DNA from 3 places in the Paenibacillus sonchi genome. Region 2 is predicted to be linked to each of the others. Evidence: riboswitches for the same ligand, from Rfam matches in the RefSeq annotation. Region 2 holds a riboswitch; each other region holds the start of a gene.
The links. Region 2 has a riboswitch for cyclic di-GMP ahead of JI735_RS14145 (PA14 domain-containing protein). Riboswitches for the same ligand answer to the same signal wherever they lie in the genome.
Positions count from the first base shown of each region.

Region 1 (4,850 bases), 430 kb from region 2:
AAGGAGGTGATCCAGCCGCACCTTCCGATACGGCTACCTTGTTACGACTTCACCCCAATCATCTACCCCACCTTCGGCGGCTGGCCCCCTTGCGGGTTACCCCACCGACTTCGGGTGTTGTAAACTCTCGTGGTGTGACGGGCGGTGTGTACAAGACCCGGGAACGTATTCACCGCGGCATGCTGATCCGCGATTACTAGCAATTCCGACTTCATGCAGGCGAGTTGCAGCCTGCAATCCGAACTGAGACCGGCTTTGCTGGGATTGGCTCCACCTCGCGGCTTCGCTTCCCGTTGTACCGGCCATTGTAGTACGTGTGTAGCCCAGGTCATAAGGGGCATGATGATTTGACGTCATCCCCACCTTCCTCCGGTTTGTCACCGGCAGTCACTCTAGAGTGCCCAGCTCTACCTGCTGGCAACTAAAGTCAAGGGTTGCGCTCGTTGCGGGACTTAACCCAACATCTCACGACACGAGCTGACGACAACCATGCACCACCTGTCTCAACTTTCCCCGAAGGGCACCTAATGCATCTCTGCTTCGTTAGTTGGATGTCAAGACCTGGTAAGGTTCTTCGCGTTGCTTCGAATTAAACCACATACTCCACTGCTTGTGCGGGTCCCCGTCAATTCCTTTGAGTTTCAGTCTTGCGACCGTACTCCCCAGGCGGAGTGCTTACTGTGTTAACTTCGGCACCAAGGGTATCGAAACCCCTAACACCTAGCACTCATCGTTTACGGCGTGGACTACCAGGGTATCTAATCCTGTTTGCTCCCCACGCTTTCGCGCCTCAGCGTCAGTTACAGCCCAGAAAGTCGCCTTCGCCACTGGTGTTCCTCCACATCTCTACGCATTTCACCGCTACACGTGGAATTCCACTTTCCTCTTCTGTACTCAAGCTGCCCAGTTTCCAGTGCGACCCCAGGTTGAGCCCAAGGTTTAAACACCAGACTTAAGCAGCCGCCTGCGCGCGCTTTACGCCCAATAATTCCGGACAACGCTTGCCCCCTACGTATTACCGCGGCTGCTGGCACGTAGTTAGCCGGGGCTTTCTTCTCAGGTACCGTCACTCCGGTAGCAGTTACTCTACCGGACGTTCTTCCCTGGCAACAGAGCTTTACGATCCGAAAACCTTCATCACTCACGCGGCGTTGCTCCGTCAGGCTTTCGCCCATTGCGGAAGATTCCCTACTGCTGCCTCCCGTAGGAGTCTGGGCCGTGTCTCAGTCCCAGTGTGGCCGTTCACCCTCTCAGGTCGGCTACGCATCGTCGCCTTGGTAGGCCGTTACCCCACCAACTAGCTAATGCGCCGCAGGCCCATCCTCTAGCAGCAGATTGCTCCGCCTTTCATCCCAAACCCATGTGGGTCAAGGAATTATCCGGTATTAGCTACCGTTTCCGGTAGTTATCCCAGTCTAGAGGGTAGGTTGCCTACGTGTTACTCACCCGTCCGCCGCTAAGTTTACCCCGAAGGATAAACTCCGCTCGACTTGCATGTATTAGGCACGCCGCCAGCGTTCGTCCTGAGCCAGGATCAAACTCTCCAATTGGTATTGAAAAGAGCGATAGCTCATTTTGAAACATCTGACGAGAATTTGCATTCTCTGATGAAATTTCTAAAGCGCGAAACACGCTATGAAAATCATCTATTTTGGATCTCACTTGCGTGAAATCCCACTCACTCGTTGTTCAGTTTTCAAAGATCAAACTCGTTGTCGGCGATGATTATGTCGTCACCAGCAACTCTTATAATATATCACGTTTGTTTGAGAAATGCAAGTTTTTTTCGAACAATCTATTCAACTGTTCTTCTTTTACTCTGCAGCGCTCCAACAACGCTTATTTATAATACTCCAGAGTCATATAAAAAAGCAACCCTTTAGAAAAAGAAAGATAACCCACTTAATATTTAAGCGGGTTATCTCCAAAAGATCCGATTGTTGATTGTATATTCACTTCTCTTAATAGAATTTTGCTGCGGAGTATTTGCTTGCTACTTTAATTAATCCCGTTTCTTTGTTGTTCTTGCCCAAACCGGCATCAACTGTAGTGTCGATAGTCACCCACTTGCCGTCAAGCAAGACTTCGTTCCAGGCATGGTATGAAGTCACATAGCTGGTATTCCCCATCACCAATTTGGTAGGTATGCCTTGACTGCGGAGCATGGTTGCAAACAATGAAGCATAATCGTAGCAAATCCCCTTCTTGGTGGCCAGTGTATTGTCATTGTTGGGGATGTAGTCAGTCGTAACACTGGAAGCTAAGCTATAGTCATATTTCACATTAGAAACGATGTAGTTGTATATTGCTTTTACCTTTTGTTCATCAGTGGTCAGCCCCTGTGTGAGCTGAGCAGCCTTCAGAACTGATTTATCGGAAGAACTCCATTTCACATTCTGTACGGAGCTCAAGTATACGTCGTTCGCATCGCTCATGCTGAGGTCTACGGTTTCGGAGGACATCACTTTGTATTTATTGCCGGTAGTGTTCTCCAGAACAGAAACTTTATAAGATCCATTACCTTGCTGCAGCGGGAAGGTTTCATTAGGCTTAGAAGCATATAGGTTATATGTGTAGCTGTTGTTGTCCTTAGTAATCATGAGCTTAATACGCTTGTCCTTAGGAACTTCATAAGAAACAGCGATAACCCCTTGATTCAATTGCGATGTATTCAACCAGCCTGTGTCCGTGCTGGCAGCTTCAGCTGATCCTGTCTGAACGGAAGCGGCAACTACAAACAATGTTAACAACGTAAAAAAGAACTTCTTCATGGATAAAACCCCTTTCGGTAGCTGGCTGCCATCCATAGCGGGAAGGCCCTTTAGCTTTGCGTCCCTACCTTTCGATAGGTTTGCCGTTATCGTATAAGCTTTATCTGTTCTTACTTCTAATGCGGTTTGATAGATTCATATTTAAGAACAAACAAAAAAAGCCTCTTCATTCGGTAGCTGGCTGCCATCCATAGCGGGAAGGCCCTTTAGCTTTGCGTCCCTACCTTTCGATAGGTTTGCCGTTGTCGTGTTTAGCTTTTATAGTTATATAGTATCATATTTATATCTATATTCAAGACCCAAATCACTAGACTTCTACTATTTTTTAATTAAATTCTAATATACTACCTTTAGGCCGCGCTAATTGGGATTTAAGACAATCTGGCATGAATAATCAGGCGATGAGTCGGATTGACCAATGGATCACAGGTAATCAGAGTGAGTATTTTATCATCGTTATGTCCATTTAATACGGAAACATCCGTAGGCTCTACAATTGAAATATCATACACTACGTATTGGTAATCCTGTTCCTTTGTTTGCACGGATATGGTATCACCGACCTCAACTTCGTTGAGCCTGTTAAAAAGCCTGCCTGCTGTTCTCGATCTATGTGCTGCAATCGCAGCATTGCCAACCTGCCCGATAGCCGCGGTCTCCTTCATGTGGGCGGCAGCATGCTTCATGTTGGCTTTAGTGGCCCCTTCCAGTACGGGCAGCTTCAAATTGATTTTGTCGATCTGGATAATGCCTGTGATCTTGCCTCCCAGCTTAATTTCGGGAGCCGGCGCTTCTGTCGCTTTCGCCAGGTCACCCTCAGAGGATTCCTCGGCGAGAAGCTGGGTGACTTCAGCATATTGTTTGTGCAGATCTGACTGCGGAGATGGTGACGGCGAAATCTCACTGTACGCCTGTTCGGCTTCCTCCAGCAGCTTCTGCTGCTGCCAGTCGTTATACCATTCATTTGCTTTGGGGTACAGCATCAGCAGAATCCCGGCAAGAATAATTAAGTAAGAGAACTTGCGCATGAAATCACCTCCGAAAGTTAGTATTAAAGTCCAATCTATCTAGTGCATTTTTTCAAAATACCCACTTCCGGCTTCCGAAAAAATTGATCACTACGGTTACGACGGTAACCAGCACTTTGGCAACCAGCACCTGAATGCCGAAGCGGCCGGTCAGCAAATGCATAAGCAGCACTGATATCCCCAGCACAACCAGGTTCAGCACAATGAACCTTACCAGCTGCATCCGGTCAAAGCTATCCTTGCTCCCCGGTCCCGGTCCCGAAAAGTCACCTTCTTATTCCAAATGAAACTGTTGGCGGTACCGGCGCTGTAAGAAATGATCTGCGCCGGGGCATTCATCATCCCCAGTGAGTGCAGGAGAGTGAATATGGCAAAATCAATCAAGGTATTCAGCACACCTACGGCATTGAATTTTAAAAACTGGATGAATCCTGCATTAATCTGTCTATCTGGCATAATCATTGTCCTTCCGCACGCCCGCGTTCTCTCCGCCACTCTCTGCATCGCCGTAGCCCCTCGTCTCACGCACGATATACAGCGGTCTATCCTTGGATTCATCATAAATCCGCCCAATGTATTCACCGATTACGCCGAGCAGCATCAGCACAATACCATTAAACAGCAGATTCACACCCACGATTGAAGCCCAGCCGGGTACCGTCCATGAGGTGAACACCTTCTGGAACAGAACAAAGAACAGATAAAGAAAGCTGGAAAAGGAAAGAAAGAAGCCAATGTATGAGGCTATTTTCAGCGGTTTGTGGGAAAAAGAGGTGATGCCGTCCAGCGCAAACCGGATCATTTTCTTCAGCGGATATTTGGTTTCACCGGCAAAACGCTCTTCACGCACGTATTCAACCATAGTCTGGCGAAAGCCCACCCAGCTTACCAGCCCGCGCACATAGCGGTTCTTCTCCTTCAGACCGCGCAGCACATCACATACCTTGCGGTCAATTAACCGGAAATCACCCGTGTCTGTAGGAATCTCCACACTGGTCATGCTGCTGAGCAGACGGTAGAACATCTTTGCGGTTGCTTTTTTGAAGAGCGT
Region 1 covers NZ_CP068595.1:2,676,484-2,681,333, reverse strand. Annotated here, with positions in the region: rRNA gene JI735_RS12290 (16S ribosomal RNA) at 1-1,550, opposite strand, end outside; gene JI735_RS12285 (transglutaminase-like domain-containing protein) at 1,962-2,771, opposite strand; cyclic di-GMP riboswitch class I at 2,785-2,866, opposite strand; cyclic di-GMP riboswitch class I at 2,941-3,022, opposite strand; gene JI735_RS12280 (class D sortase) at 3,143-3,799, opposite strand; gene JI735_RS36890 (GtrA family protein) at 3,852-4,022, opposite strand; gene JI735_RS36885 (GtrA family protein) at 4,010-4,255, opposite strand; gene JI735_RS12265 (glycosyltransferase family 2 protein) at 4,245-4,850, opposite strand, start outside.
Region 1: it holds a riboswitch for cyclic di-GMP, as region 2 does, so the genes downstream of both, JI735_RS12285 (transglutaminase-like domain-containing protein) here and JI735_RS14145 (PA14 domain-containing protein) in region 2, are expected to answer to the same signal.

Region 2 (4,850 bases):
AGCCGGCGCGGTCTAGGCTGTATCTGCCGCCAAACAAGCGGCCATGCCGGATCTTTAGCAGGGGGCTTCGCCTGCGGGTGAAGCAGCTTGGGCGAACTAATTCCACTGGCTCGTTTTCCAGTGGAAATGCTGCCGGGGAAGCTGTTAAGGGAGGAACGGAGAGGAATTTTGGAACTGTAGGAGCGAATGCGTCCGCCTTTGTCTGCGGATTTCCACCTCGAACAGCGGTTTATATCAAGAAATCTGCAGACAACAGCGGCCGGAAGTCCAAACATTCCTTGGAGAGACTCCCGTAACAGCCGACCTGAAGTATTGTCACGCAACATAATGCGTCAGTGACATTCCTGCCTTTCATGCGTAAGCCACCCGGCAGCAGCTCACAATAACAATCCGATATTTACGCGACAACACATAAATAGGAGGGTTCACTTATGAAACTGGTACTTCTATCTGGCGGTTCTGGTAAACGGCTCTGGCCTTTGTCCAACGATTCCCGTTCCAAGCAATTTCTGAAGGTGCTGCAAAGCCCGGCGGGCGAACCGGAATCCATGGTGCAGCGGGTATGGAGACAACTTCAGGAGACAGGCATGGCGGATTCCTCGTATTTGGCTACCGGCCGCAGCCAGGTCGAAATGATTCAGAGCCAGCTCGGCGCAGAGGTGCCAATCATTGTGGAGCCGGAACGCCGCGATACCTTCCCGGCCATTGCTCTGACTGCAGCTTACCTGTATTCAATCGCAGGGGTGTCTCCAAGGGAGACTGTGGCTATTCTGCCCGTCGATCCGTATGTGGAGGCATCATTTTTTGAAACCGTCGTCCAGCTTGAGGCCACGATGCAGGAAAGCGGCGCAAATCTGGCGCTGATGGGCGTAGTCCCTGAGCTTGCCTCCGAGAAATACGGCTATATTATTCCTACCAGCGATGAAGCAGCGGCAAGCGGCTATATGCAGGTGAGCCATTTCCAGGAGAAGCCGGACCGCGCACAGGCCGAAGAGCTGATCAGCCGGGGGGCACTGTGGAACTGCGGAGTATTCGCTTTCCGCCTGGGCTATCTGCTGGATATTCTGCAGCGCAAAGGTCTGCCTTTGAACTATGAGGAACTGCAGAAGCAGTATAAACTGCTGTCGTCCATCAGCTTTGACTACGAAGTGGTGGAAAAAGAGGAGAATATCGTCGTTCAGCCTTACGCCGGGTTCTGGAAGGATCTTGGCACATGGAATACCCTCACCGAGGAAATGAGCAGCAACCACGTGGGCAAAGGCTTCGTGACCGCCGATTCCGAAGGGACCTGCCTGATCAATGAACTGGACATTCCGGTCACAGTAATCGGAGCAAAGGACCTGATTATCGCAGCCAGCCCGGACGGCATTCTCGTGACCCACAAAACGGAAAGCCCACGCATCAAGGAAGTGCTGAAGTCTTTTGAACAAAGACCGATGTACGAGGAGCGCCGCTGGGGCCACTATAAGGTCATTGATTATGTGAAGTACGATGAGGGCAATGAAGTGCTGACCAAGCGGATTTTTATCTCCGAAGGCAAAAATATCAGCTACCAGCTGCATCACAAACGCAGTGAAATCTGGACAATTGTCAGCGGCGAGGCAAGCATTGTGCTGAATGAGAAGATGCATAATGTGAAGGCAGGGGATGTAGTCCGCATACCGGAAGGGACAAAACATGCCATTCTGGCGCTGACGGATGTGGAGTTCATTGAGGTGCAGACCGGCTCGGAGCTGGTGGAAGAAGACAATATCCGCATTACACTGGAGTGGGAAGACATCGCTCTGCAGCAGTTTATTTCGTAAAAAAATGCGCCGAAGGCGCTGTCGAATCCGGCGAAACCTTCCCGGGTCATGTCGATTTCAGGTTTCAAGCTAGGGCTAAATAATCTATTTACCCAATTGTTACAATTCCAAAACAGGTATTAAGAACCATTTATTAAGGAAAGTTCATTAATGCTCTAAACTAAAAATTTAATAGAGACGATACTTACGGTAAGAGGGATAAATCCTTCCACTACGACAAAGGCAAACCTAATCGAAAGATAGGGACGCAAAGCTATAGGGCCTCCGAAAGAGTGGCAGCCTGGCTACCGAAAGGAAGATGAATTTTGACAACTTACCGTAAGTCGCGTCTGGTGTCCATCATGTTAACTATTGCCCTGTTTCTGACTGCAGTGCCGTTTGGCCTGGGGAGCGCGCCATCGACGGCAGCTGCTGCCTCGAGTTCCTCAGCCCCGGTTAATCCCAATGCATCACCTGCTGCTGTCAAGCTGCTTGACGATCTAAACGCTATTTCAGGAAAAGGTATTATTACCGGCCAGCATGACTATCTGGAGAGCCCGGATGAATTCAGCAACAGGCTGAAGTGGACGAGCGGAAAGTACGCGGCCCTTCACGGCTACGAGCTTGGCTTAATCAGCGGCCAGTCGGAAAGCACTGGAGCAGCACAGCGCAGAAATGTGGTGAACAGTGCGATCAACTGGTACAAAAATGGCGGCATCGTCGCGATGACCTTCCATGAGCAGCTGCCCGGCACTTCGTACCAATGGGCGAATGTGCAGAGGACGCTTAGTCAAGCGGAATTCAACAAGTATGTAACACCGGGAACGGCTCAATACAAAAGCCTGATCGCCGATCTGGACAAAGTGGCCGTTTCGCTTAAGAGCTTGCGGGACGCTGGTGTTCCAGTCCTATGGAGACCCTACCATGAAATGAACGGCAACTGGTTCTGGTGGGGGAAGAAAAATAATTTTGCGGAACTTTGGAATATTATGTATGACCGTTTCGTAAACGTTCATCAATTAAACAACCTGCTGTGGGTGTGGAACCCCAATGCTCCAAATGCCTCGTCCGATCCTTATGAACTGACCTATCCGGGAGCAGACAAGGTAGACGTTCTCGCAGCAGATATATATAACAATGATTATATGAACAGATATCATGATAGCCTGCTGAGCCTCGCGGACGGCAAACCCATTGCCATTGGTGAAAATGGCGAAATGCCAAGCACCGCCAAGCTGCAGCTCTCCCAGAGACAATGGGTCTATATGATGAACTGGGGAAAGATGCTCTATGAAAACAACAGCACCACTACCATCAAAAACTTTATGAATGACAGTTACACCGTCACACTGGATCAATACAAAGCCGGGCTGGTGGAGTCACCTGCGGCTCCAGCTACTCCGACGGCTACGCCAACACCGGTGCCGACGGCTACACCGACACCAGTGCCGACGGCCACGCCGGCACCAACGGCCACGCCGACACCGGCACCAACGGCAAAGCCTATAGCCACACCGGTACTATCTCCGGATGATGGTATGGTGGTTCTTCCCGGTCTAAATGGTCTTCAGGGAGAATATTTCAAGAATATGACGCTATCGGGTACACCTGTACTCGTGCGTAACGACGCTGCGGTTAACTTCAACTGGCGCCTGAGCGCTCCGGTATCTTCACTGGGTGTGGATTATTTCTCGGTCCGCTGGACCGGGCTGATCAAACCGTCGTACAGCGAGACTTACACGATTTCCACGACTTCAGACGATGGTATCCGCGTCTGGATTGACGGTACAGCTGTAATCGACAGTTGGACTAAGCAGAGCGGAACTGAACGTACCGGAAATATCACCTTGAAGGCAGGGCAGCTCTACGATATCAAAGTCGAGTATTACGAAAATGCAGGCGATGCCAACATTCGTCTGATGTGGCAGAGCACCAGCCAGACCAAAGCTACAGTTCCAACAAGCGCTTTGTACGTCAAGACCTCAGCCAGCACAAGTCAAGCATTGCTGGCAGCTGCACCAACACCGGTAGCAACCCCGGCACCAACACCGGTAGCAACCCCGGCACCAACGCCGGCAGCAACCCCGGCGCCAACCCCGGCAGCAACGCCGGTAGCAACCCCGGCAGTAACGCCGGTAGCGACTCCGGCGCCAACGCCGGTAGCGACTCCGGCAGCAACGCCGGAACCTGCACTGGCACCGATGCCGGAACCGGCGTCGGCTCCAGCGCCAGCAGCGGCACCAGCAGCAGCGCCTGCTGATAACGGACTGCAGGGTGAATATTTCAGCAACATGCAGCTGTCTGGTGCTCCGGCAGTTGTACGCACCGATGCTGTGCTCGATTTCAACTGGCGGCTGGGTTCGCCGGATGCTGCAATCGGCACCGATTTCTTCTCGGTACGGTGGAGCGGCAAGATCAAACCGCTGTATAGCGAAACCTATCAGATCTATACAACATCAGATGATGGTGTCCGCGTTTGGGTCAATGGCACTCTTGTGATTGACAGCTGGATGAAGCAGAGCGGAACCGAACGCACAGGAAGCATAAGCCTGCAAGCCGGGCAATTATATGATATCAAAGTGGAGTATTACGAGAACCAAGGGGATGCAAGAGCGCGGCTGATGTGGGAAAGTCCAAGCCAAGTCAAAGAGACGGTTCCTGCCAGCGCCCTTTTCCTTCCTTCCGCTTCCTAAAGAAATACTGCTGAATTCATCCCGAACGCCGATACTCGTTAAGACGTTACAATATTAATCCTAAAAGTCCAATAGCCCTGCTTATCGGCAGGGCTACTAAGCTATAGTCCTTCTATGCTGCATACTGGTCGAACTTTAAGTTCACCCGTGTGCGGATTGGAAGCCACCTACGGCTGGAGAGAGGAGATTACATTGAACACTTACCGCAAGTACCGGCTTTTTATTACGATCCTGCCTATTATGTTTATCCTTTCCTTGCTGCCCTGGAGTGAGGCGCGCAGTCTTTCTATTGAACGGAATGTGGTCATTCCCCCGGAGGCGGTCACACCGGTGAATCCATCGGCTTCACAGGAAGCTGCCGATCTGCTGGATT
Region 2 covers NZ_CP068595.1:3,111,039-3,115,888, forward strand. Annotated here, with positions in the region: gene JI735_RS14135 (UDP-glucose dehydrogenase family protein) at 1-16, shown strand, start outside; gene JI735_RS14140 (sugar phosphate nucleotidyltransferase) at 432-1,805, shown strand; cyclic di-GMP riboswitch class I at 2,017-2,097, shown strand; gene JI735_RS14145 (PA14 domain-containing protein) at 2,111-4,477, shown strand; gene JI735_RS14150 (glycosyl hydrolase) at 4,625-4,850, shown strand, end outside.

Region 3 (4,850 bases), 620 kb from region 2:
TCTTCTTGACTGAATATATTGTGAAAATAATCACTAAATTCAATTGTCATTGCGGTTAATGTCAGTGTTTATGCAACGCTAGTGCTCCTCTGTCCGCTTCAGTCCGCGGATGGAGCCCATTCCTCCTGCACCGCCTATATCCTCTGAAGCTTCCAAGATATCCAGACCAAAAAGTAAAAAGCAGGGCTTCTCCATTGCTGAAGAAGTCCTGCTTTTTGCTAGTTATGCTGCTGAAGGGCAGAGTCGCTCTCTTCGGTTAATCCGCTATAATCCCTTCATTATAAATACTTCTTTTACCGTTTGCGTTTACCGCTGTTTCTTGCAGTTCTGCTAAGCAGCAGTCCCAAGCCAGCGATTCCCAGACCTGCGATATAATAAGGCGATGGACTTGCTTCCCCGGTCTGCGGCAGTTTATCGGGGGTATCCACGCTGCCAGCAGGAATTTCGTCATCTGTTATAACTATTTCCTCCGGCTCCGGTGTTACCGTTGGGGCCGGTGCAGGGGCTGGCGTTGGCTCTATTGAGGCTGTTGGTTGTATTGACGCTGTTGGCTGCACTGGAGCGACCGTTGCCACTGGCCCCAAAGGTAATGGGTCATCATCGATCAAGGTATCATCCACAATCGTGCCGATTACCAATGATGGTGTTGGCGTCGGGAACGTTACCGGAACATAGATTACTGTAGTGTCTGGCGTCGGCGTTGCTGTTGATGGCGCCGGTGTTACTTCGCTTGTAGGTGTTGGTGCTGTACTCGGCGTCGGCGTCGCTGATGCAGTGGCGCTCGGTAACGCGCTAGACGTCGGTGTCCGTGTTACGACTGCTGTCGGCGTCGGCGTTACGACTGCTGTTGGCGTTGGTGTTACGACTGCTGTCGGCGTCGGTGTTACGACTGCTGTCGGCGTCGGTGTTACGACTGCTGTCGGCGTTGGTGTTACGACTGCTGTCGGCGTTGGTGTTACGACTGCTGTCGGCGTCGGCGTTACGACTGCTGTTGGCGTTGGTGTTACGACTGCTGTCGGCGTCGGCGTTACGACTGCTGTTGGCGTTGGCGTTACGACTGCTGTTGGCGTCGGCGTTACGACTGCTGTCGGTGTCGCCGTTGCGCTCGGCGTTGGTGTCGCCGTCGCACTCGGCGTTGGCGTCACCGTTGCACTCGGCGTCAGTGTCGCCGTTGCGCTCGGCGTTGGCACCGCCGTTGCGCTCGGCGTCGGTGTCGCCGTTGCGCTCGGCGTCGGCGTCGGCGTTGCAGGCGGTTCGGAGCCTTCATACGGATAGTGGTGCATCTGCACATAACCGCTGAACGCTTTTGCGATCAGTGTGCCATGAAGCTCTGCATGATCATAAAAGACACTGGCATGAGGAGCCAATATCGTGCCCTCGATTGTCGTGTTCCCGATATTCACAGAAGCAGCCTCATAGAAATTGAACAGGACCTTGCGGGGTTTGCCTCCCCAGAATTGAAAATTGGGAATCTTCACAGCGCTTCCGCCCACATTAATAATGACGGTGGCATCACCTGCTATGTTGAACTGCAGCCCGTTGGCGTCAGCCAAATCAGCAGCGGCCAGATGAATGACATTATAGGCATCCGGAGCGTTAATAGTGATTTTTCCATATTCTTTTACAAAAGGCTGTGTCTGCGTCAATGCGGCCAATTCATCCGAACGCCGGGCCAAAAACTGTTCCTCGGCCGCAAAATCAATCGGCGTCCCTTGGCGGGGAGTCTCCTTGAGATCCGCCCGTATGCTGGTTATAGTGCCTCCGTATACAGCTGCTCCGTATATAGTTCCGTCTGTTAGAGTGAGATTTTTGCCGGCAACCAGCACATCCCCGCCGGGCGCATCCTTGGAAACACCGTACCCCTGCAACGTAATATTTCCTTCAGCCGCGAGCCTTCCATGAATCTGATCGTAAGATTGCGTGAAATCTCCAAAAATAAATGCGTTAAAATTGCCGGCAACACCCAGGACAGGGGTAGGGATATACGGCATATTTCCCGCAGCTTTAACATTCCATCCCCAGGTAACCGTGCTGCTCAATGCCAGTACCCCTGTCAGAATCAGAGCTGCTGCTTTCTGTGATCTTTTTTTCAATCGCCTTGCACCTCCTAGTAACTTATTCTATGATTTTGCGGAAAAACTATAACAACAAAAAGACCGCCACGAAGGGTCAGCTTCACGGCGGCCGGACGATCATAGCCCTGGTCGGGCATTAGATTCCTGACTTTGCGTCCCGTCCTTTCGGACGGTTTGCGTTTATACATGAGAAATATAGATTAAGTGAAACTTATGTAGTCTATGACATTTGTTACTTTTGAACTAATTTCAGTTTAGCCTCTTCCTTGCCCGATTGTCAATCTATTCCTTAACTATTTTTTCAAGTTACGGTTGCCTGGAACATGGATAAACCCGCTATTCATAAGGCTTTACAGCCTTCCTGTCCAGAAGGAAATCTCCCTGCAGAATGGTTTTCTCCTTTTTTACAGCATCAGATCCTGTATTTAATTGCAATTTTTAATATTAAAATCTAGTATATTCGAACTATAATTTCAAATCTTATCCAGAATCTTTATTCCTAGCTATAGCTACTCCTTAAGGAGCAAGAACGTTCCTTCGAATCAGGACCGCACAACAAAAAACCGCCCCGGAATCAACCGGCAGCAGTTCTTCATCCATCTCTATGTAATGCTATATACGCTCCCGTAACCAGACACTGCGGATATAGCGAATTGGGATTTACAGCAGCTGAACCCAGCCAATCATGGACACCCACAACGGAATACTCAAAAACAACCCGAATGCCAGCCCGCGGCGGAGACTTCCTTCATGACTCATCATAATTCTCCTTTTGAGGTGCTTTATTTTTGTTACGTTTCAATCTTTGATATTTCAATTTTAATATAAAATAATTTTTATTATTTTATTGTGAAAAATATCACATAAAATCACCTTTTTTTATAAATACCAGTGATTATTTTATCCACCCCATGCTGCGCCAGGATCAGCCAGACAAAATAAAACGGGCCTCACCATGGGAGCTGGCAAGACCCTGCAAGCTATTTATAAACACCGGGGAGTGTTTGGTACATTCAATATATATCCTTAACCTGAAAACAAGCTGATACCTGCATAAAAATTACATTAAAAGCTTCCAGTAACCCAGCGTGCCGAAAAAAACGACCAGGGCCACGGGAAGTATAATTTTCCTGCTTACCTTATCCTCAAACGAAAAATACAAACACAGCATACAAAGCCACGCAATAAGGAGACTTCCCATTTCCTATGCATACGCCCTTTCTTATACATCCTGATGATCGCGCGGGACAGTGGCAGCACCAAACATCCTATAAGAAGATTACCCGCGAGTCAGCCGGTTCATACCCAATCATGGCTTGGGCCGCTAATTATTTTTTCTTGTTCCGCCAAAAGGTTATGCAGTCCCGGCAGGTCACTGCTCCCCCTCCAGCACAGGGTACTCCCAGAAGCTCAGCCTGCCTTTCGCCGGTATGGGCCGGGCAAGCGCCGTCACATCCTCCAGCTTCCAGGCATAGCGTCCTGGCGCATAATCGCCGAAAACCAGCTCATTGCCGCCGGGCCAGCCCTCAACTGCATCCGCCTGCGTTACCTCATGGCAATCGGCCAGACGGCTTATGGCGATGATGGCTCCCCGGGGGAGATTGTCCACAGTGAAGCCATGCCGCGCCAAGGCCGACTTGAAAGGCTCCTGCCCGCAGGCAGTGGTGTCGATCCCCATTCCGGCATGAATCGCCAGTTCACCGCGATAAGCCGTTTGCCAGGAACGGGTCTCGAACTGTTTTTCCCCAAGCGCAATTAATGTGGCCCAGGGCTGCCGGATGGTCAGACATTTCATCTCCGCCTTTTCTCCTCTCTGAACAGCAAAAAACGCAGCCGCCGAACATCCGGAAAGCTGCGCCGCTTATAGTTATCGGGATGCTGGAGAAGGAGCAAAAGCCCCCGCCTGCGCAATGTGTGTGCTTTCTTCTACTGTATTGTATGACGCTATGGGATTCTGTGCAACTTTTACGAGTAACGGGATAGAATAAACTTCCAGATTACAACTAAATATGGACTGGCCGCCAGCCCGCAGATTGCTAAAAAGACTTGAAGCGGCGTACTCATCCCGCCATCCATTCCGGTCCAGCCCATGGAAAAAGAAGGCTTAGGCGGCTCAAGTCCATACTGCTCCATTAGCCGTTCTTTTGTGCCGCTGTCCACCATTGTTCCTGCATCCGCCGCATGGACGAGCGCCGGCTGCAGAAATAACAGGAGGAAAGCCGCGAAACAGGTAAACGTGAATATAAATATGTATTTATTCCTCAAATTGCTCATTTCTCCTTTTTCTTGAATTTACTTTTCTATTTATTATAGCGGATTTATCCAGATTTTTATAGATATAAGCGTTATACACTGTCCTGCGGCATCCAACCCGATCGACCAGTTTTGTACATAAGATCAGCCAGATTTGTTGATATTCCTCCCCTCCATATCCGGTTAAAATTAACGGTAATAGGATGAAAGGGCGGATGATCATGAAGATGCGGCAGGAAGCTTATGATGTGGTGGTATGCGGTGGAGGATTGGCGGGTGTCTGCGCAGCCGTGGCGGCAGCCCGGCAGGGAGCCGGTGTCTGTATCATCCAGGATAGGCCGGTGCTGGGCGGCAACAGCTCGTCGGAAATCCGGGTCACTCCACACGGGGCGGCCCAATTTCATGCCTATGCCCGGGAGACGGGCATTATTTCCGAGCTGCTGATCGAAGAACGGGCGCTTAATCATGAACCGATTCTCGAAAATGGCTGGACGAACAGCGTATGGGACATGGTGCTATACA
Region 3 covers NZ_CP068595.1:2,495,906-2,500,755, reverse strand. Annotated here, with positions in the region: gene JI735_RS11470 (choice-of-anchor A family protein) at 294-2,093, opposite strand; cyclic di-GMP riboswitch class I at 2,177-2,264, opposite strand; gene JI735_RS11465 (ASCH domain-containing protein) at 3,448-3,870, opposite strand; gene JI735_RS11460 (hypothetical protein) at 4,041-4,349, opposite strand; gene JI735_RS11455 (FAD-dependent oxidoreductase) at 4,544-4,850, shown strand, end outside.
Region 3: it holds a riboswitch for cyclic di-GMP, as region 2 does, so the genes downstream of both, JI735_RS11470 (choice-of-anchor A family protein) here and JI735_RS14145 (PA14 domain-containing protein) in region 2, are expected to answer to the same signal.